One region of the Tissierella pigra genome, then DNA from elsewhere that is predicted to be linked to it. Evidence: riboswitches for the same ligand, from Rfam matches in the RefSeq annotation. Region 1 holds a riboswitch; the other holds the start of a gene.
The links. A riboswitch is a leader RNA that binds a small molecule or an ion and turns the genes downstream of it on or off. The one in region 1 is predicted to bind cyclic di-AMP.
Positions count from the first base shown of each region.

Region 2: another riboswitch for cyclic di-AMP. It lies ahead of KQI41_RS02910 (cell wall hydrolase); the one in region 1 lies ahead of KQI41_RS05005 (NAD/NADP-dependent octopine/nopaline dehydrogenase family protein).

Region 1 is NZ_JAHLPJ010000001.1:1,011,392-1,014,594, forward strand. It holds gene KQI41_RS04990 (thiamine pyrophosphate-dependent enzyme) at 1-102, shown strand, start outside; gene KQI41_RS04995 (2-oxoacid:ferredoxin oxidoreductase subunit gamma family protein) at 104-655, shown strand; gene KQI41_RS05000 (CsxC family protein) at 710-1,597, opposite strand; cyclic di-AMP (ydaO/yuaA leader) riboswitch at 1,801-1,932, shown strand; gene KQI41_RS05005 (NAD/NADP-dependent octopine/nopaline dehydrogenase family protein) at 2,031-3,155, shown strand; gene KQI41_RS05010 (cobalamin B12-binding domain-containing protein) at 3,155-3,203, shown strand, end outside.
Region 2 is NZ_JAHLPJ010000001.1:610,191-613,393, forward strand. It holds gene KQI41_RS02900 (FUSC family protein) at 1-150, shown strand, start outside; gene mscL (large conductance mechanosensitive channel protein MscL) at 187-627, shown strand; gene KQI41_RS02910 (cell wall hydrolase) at 694-1,401, opposite strand; cyclic di-AMP (ydaO/yuaA leader) riboswitch at 1,414-1,549, opposite strand; gene rbr (rubrerythrin) at 1,706-2,296, opposite strand; lysine riboswitch at 2,623-2,806, shown strand; gene KQI41_RS02920 (transporter substrate-binding domain-containing protein) at 2,970-3,203, shown strand, end outside.

The DNA.
Region 1 (3,203 bases):
AACTGGGGATTAACAGCTCCAGAGGCTATGAAATGGCTAGAGGAAAATATGATGCCTTATTATCCTCTTGGAAACTATAGACGTCCAGAGGAGGTTGAATAAAATGGAAGAAAGAATAGTAATTGCAGGATTTGGTGGACAAGGTGTAATGGCATTAGGTCAACTTTTAACATATTCAGGCATGACAGAGGATAAAAAAGTATCTTGGTTACCTTCTTATGGTCCAGAGATGAGAGGAGGAACTGCAAACTGTAACGTTATTATATCATCAGATGCAGTAGGTTCTCCAGTTGTTATAGATTCAACTTCAGCAATAGTAATGAATAGACCATCCTTAGATAAATTTGAAGATTCAGTAGTACCAGAAGGAAGACTGTTTATTAACTCATCATTAATAGATAGAAAAACTACTAGGGAAGATATAGAAGTATATTATATTCCAGCTAATGAAATAGCTAATGAAATTGGTAACCCAAGAGTAGCCAATATGGTAATGTTAGGAGCATTTTTAGAAGCTACAAAGGCAGTTGAGGTAGATACTATATTAAATAAAGCATTTACAGCAGTATTTGGAGAAAATAGAGTTAATTTACTTCCAATAAATAAAGAAGCATTGGAAAGAGGAGCAGAATTAGTAAAAGAGCAAAGAAAATAAATTACTATGAAAATAAGACCAGTTATAACACTGGTCTTATTTTATAGCATAGATTTAATCTTTGTTTGCTGAACATGGGAATTTAGGATGGCATCCTCCAGAAGTATCAGTTACTGCGGGAATTTGAACTTGCCTATTTTGTAAAACTTTAACTGTAAATTCTATAACCATTTTTTCTTCTATTCTGTTAAAGAATTTTTCCTCAATTGGGAACTCAGCACCACAAGGGCGATGACGACCAATGAATTCATCAAATTCAAAAATTCTTGCATTAATTAATTCGCAGAATGGAAGTTCATTGAAATTTTCAATTATAATCTGATTAAACTCCGATAAATCTCCAGATAGTAGTTTATCTTTTTCAGCAAAATGTTTATCCGGTAAATTACTAACCTTAAAGTATTCAAATTCAGTACTGGAATTTACAGCAAGTTCTTCTGGCGGAGTATAGAAAGTAAGTGGTGTTGAACATTCAAAAGGAACATCTATTGTACAATGATGTAGTTCTCCACATATACCTTCCATATTTGCACAATTGCCTGTAGTATAGTCAATGTTTTTACGGATAAACCCTTTAATAAACAATATATTAGTGGGTTGAAGTAAAAGACATTGAGTGATTTTTACTTTTTTCTTTATATTTTTAACATCAAGAGCTAATTCTGGTAATTTAATTAGTGAACTAAGATGAAATTGTACAGTTAATTCAGCTAATACTACTGGAATTTTAGCTATGACACCTGTAGTTATACCCACTGGAGTAATTGGTGTATTAGTACAACTATCTAACATATTAGTTTGAACTTCTACGCAAGAGTGGGGATATTTTGAATTACTACTACATTCCGAAATTGAAGGGCTATAGTTACCTTTTGTTCTTCCATGGGTATTATCAAATACTCGTACATTACTAATATTTGTACCTTCTACTGATCTATACATATTTTATTTCCTCCCTATATAATTAGTCATTAATAGCTTGTATTGTCTGTACATACTATAATATATTCAGATCGTCCAATTAGGTGATAGTAAACAACAGAAAAATAAACATTAAAAAATTATAGAAAATTAAATTATCAAATTTTTCCAGAAAAGGGTTTTTGCAAAAAAATGGTTAATATGGTATAATAATTCTAGTCTCGAAACGAATAATGCTTAATTCGATTTTTGAAGCGGGGGAACCAATTTTTTTGGGGTGAATCCATTATAGGACGGGCATAACCCTTTAGCCCGAACCCGACAGCTAACCTCGTAAGCAAATAAAGGGGGCATGAAATCTGTTGATTTCAAAACTATGGAAGCCCATAGTTTTTTTTGTCCCTCAAATCCAGTTAACATAAAATGAGACAAAAAATTCAAGGGGGATGATTAAATGCTAGGATTAAAATTTAGTATTATAGGTGCAGGAAATGGTGGAATTGCAATGGCAGGTTATTTAGCCATGATAGGATATGAGGTAAATTTATACAATAGGACATTAGAAAATATACTATCTTTAATAAATAATCCAACAATATCTCTAACGGGAGAAGTAACAGGAAAAGGCAAATTAAACAAGGTAACTAACATAATGGAAGAAGCTATAGATGGGGCAGATATAATTATGGTTACAGTACCTGCAATGGGGCATTATCAGATGGCTATAGAAATGACACCATATTTAAAGGATGGGCAAATAATAGTTTTAAATCCAGGTCGTACAGGTGGGGCATTGGAGGTATATGAAGCATTAAGACAATACAACTGCAATAATAAGGTAGTAGTTGCAGAAGCTCAAACTTTTATATACGCTTGTAGAGCCACTTCACAAAATAGTGCCCATATATTTCAGGTGAAAAATGAAGTAACCATAGGAGCTATACCTTCATCTAAAACAAATCATGTAATCAACTTACTTAAATTTGCTTATCCACAATTTATTCCTGCTAAGGATGTTCTTGAAACAAGTATAAATAACTATGGAGCAATATTTCATCCAGCACCAACATTATTAAATAGTGGGCATATTGAAAGAGGGGCAGCTTTTGAATATTATATAGAAGGCATAACTCCATCCATAGGAGATTTTTTAGAAAAAATGGATCATGAGAGAATGGAAATAGGAAAAATTCTTCAAATAAATACTTTATCTGCTAAGGAATGGTTATGCGAATCCTACGGAGCAAAAGGAAAAAATCTTTATGAAACAATTCAAAATAATTCTGCATACAAAGGACTTCAGGCACCAAAGGGGTTAAATATTAGATATATCTATGAAGATGTACCTTATAGTTTGATACCTATGGCATCTATAGCTATAGAATTAGGGATCCAAACTCCAGCTATTAATTCCATTATAAATATTGCAGAATTAATAACAGGAAGGAATTTTTATGTAGAAGGTCGAACTATAGAGAAATTAGGATTAAAAGGACTATCAGTATATGATATGCATAAAATTGCACAAATAGGAGGAATAGACAAAAAAGATAAAAAAGGTGAGGAAGGTGTTGCTTAGTGAAAAAGATTATAGCGGGAACTTTAGGTAACTGTGTACATGTGGCAG
Region 2 (3,203 bases), 400 kb from region 1:
AATGATAATAATAAAGACGTAATAGAAAGTTATTTTAATAAAGAGATACCAGATATAGAATACGATGAAAAGGATGATTTGGATTTAATATATAATTATCATCTAGAAAAGATACTGTCTGAGTTGGCTATTGTAGATTCAATGATATAATAAGCCTAAAATGACAATAGAACCAAGGAGGAGCTTATGTTAAAGGACTTTAAAGAATTTGCAGTAAAAGGAAATGTAATGGATTTAGCAGTAGGGGTAATTATTGGTGGAGCATTTGGTAAAATAGTTACATCTTTAGTCAATGATATGATAATGCCAATAATGGGAGTACTAATTGGAAAAGTAGATTTTACAAATTTATTTATTAGTTTAGATGGTACAAAATATCAGTCTCTATCAATGGCAAAAGATGCTGGTGCAGCAACATTAAATTATGGTGTATTTATCAATACTATAATTGAGTTTTTAATTATATCATTTTCCATATTTATAGTGATTAGGCAATTGAATAAGTTTAATAAAAAACAAGAAAATGAAGAACCAAAACCAAATACGAAAACTTGTCCATACTGTTATACAGAAATTAATCCAAAGGCAACAAAATGTCCTAACTGTACTTCAGTAGTTAATGAATAATAAATAAATTTATAATGACCTAAAAATTAAAGGTGTAGACCTTAAGTCTACACCTTTAATAAATTTCTAATTATAAAAACTATGTCCTCCTATTTTAGTTACATAGGTCTTATTCTTTACAATCCAAGTACCAGCTGATTTACTGGGATTAAAGAAGTATGTTGAATTGCCTACAGGTCTTACTCCATTTAAAGCATCCTTAGCTGCCTTTATACTTTCCTCTGATGGTTTGTTATAAATTGTGCCTTCAGCAACTGGGCTAAATTGAGGAATGTTTTTATAGTACTCAAAAATCACACCATATATAGTATTAGGAAATTCCTTAGAATCAACTCTGTTTAAAATTACATTACCAACTGCTACTTTTCCTTCATAGGATTCGCCACTTGCTTCAGCTTCAATAATCCTAGCTAACCACAATAAATCCTCATCACTATAATTTCTAGAGGAACTTCTTAAAGTGCTTGTACCTCTTGAAACAGTAGTAGATTTATTATATAGAGCATTTTGCGTTTGTTTTCCAGCAATACCATCAATAATTAACTTATTATCTTTTTGAAAATTAATAACAGCATTTTCTGTTACAATACCAAAGATACCATCTATGGAAATATTATAGTATCCAAGTTTTTTTAACTCTTGCTGAAGTTTAGAAACTTCATTTCCCTTACTTGTAAATTCTAACTTTACATAGCTTTCACTTGCAAATACTTCAGTTATTGGTGATAATACCAATACTAAAGCTGATAAAATTGATAAAACTCTTTTTTTCATTTTACATATACACTCCTTCCTTAATAAAGCTTCCGAAGTTAGCTGACGGGTTCGGGATAGAAGGCTCCCTACCACAGATATATGTGGATTAACCCCTGAGTTGGTTCCTCCGTACCTAATAATATATAGGATTCAGCAGTTATAATGGTATGCAATATTGACATTATACAGAAATGTACAAGCCATGTAAACCCAAAATGGAGATATACCAGAATTTACATATTTATAAAATTACAGAAATACATAAAAAAATACCATAATATAGGTTAAGAAATAACCTATATTATGGTATTTATAATACTTATTAATAAGTTTCTACGAAAAATTCAAAATGTCCTTGTGGGTGGATACAAGCTGGACATAGTTCAGGTGCATTTGAACCTTCATGTACATATCCACAGTTGCCACATTTCCATAGTACTTTTTCAGTTTTTTCAAATACTCTATTGTTTAATATATTATCTGCAAGTTTGTTGAATCTAATTTCATGAGCTTTTTCTGCATCAGATATTGCTCTAAAAGCAAGGGCTATATCCTTAAATCCTTCTTCTTCGGCAATATCTGCAAAAGTAGGATAAAGTTCTGTCCATTCTTCATTTTCTCCACTTGCTGCTGCTTTTAAATTATCTAAAGTATTTCCTTGAGCAACAGGAAAATCAGCCTCTATACTAATAGTTGCTGGAAGTTCATCTAATCCTGCAAGTAAAAATTTATAAAATCTTTTTGCGTGTTCCTTTTCATTATCAGCTGTTTCGATAAATATATTTCTAATTTGTTTATATCCTTCTTTATCAGCTACAGAAGCATAATATGTATAACGGTTTCTAGCTTGTGATTCTCCTGCAAAGGATTTCATTAAGTTTTCTGCTGTTTTTGTTCCCTTTAAATTATTCATTTTTACCTCCTAAAAATTCCCTTTAGATTAAGGATGATTTGTGTAATCGTTGCCTATTTGTAATAATTACAGTTATATGCTAACATTAATGTCATAAAATGTCAATCATATGCTCTAGGGAAGTAGATTAAGGAGGTCTCTTTTAAAAATATGAATTCAAATATTAATTTATTTAATTTTTTATAAAGCATAATACATGGCTAATTATACAAATGTGAAAGAGATTAATAGTAGAATAAATATATAAATATATTTTAAATAGGTTGACAAATATAAAATATTGATGTAGACTATGAAACATAATTTAATAAGGCCTCATCTTTTTCAGGTGAGGTAGAGGAGCAGTATTTAACAGTCCTTAATGGAGCATGAGAAAGCTACGATATTAAGGAGAAGGAAATGTTGCCGAAGTGTATAATATTCTCAGTATTATATGCTGGGTCTGCAGTGAATAATTGCAGGACTGTCTCAATAAACTTTCCCAGTTTATTGAGTTGTGCTATCTCATTTTGGGAGAAGGAGGGGAATTAGGTACTACTATGTCTATTAGGATCTGAGTTCATCTCAGGTCTTTTTTTGTTACCCAAAATAGTGCAACTCGCATACAAGGTGGTAAGTTTAAGATTTTAAATTGTTAAATTAAACTTATTATGACAGAAGGAGAGAAGTGGATATGAAAAGAAAAATATTATTATTAGTAGGAATTGCCTTAGTAGGGGTTATGATTTTAGGAGGATGTGGAAAAACATCAGATGATAATACATTTAAAATAGGACTTGAAGCAGGATATGCACCATTTAACTGGACACAAATGGATGATTCAAATGGTGGAGTAAAAATAGATGGAAGCAGAGAATTTGCTGGTGGATATGATGTTGAAATTGCAAAGAAAATTGCAGAAGGACTT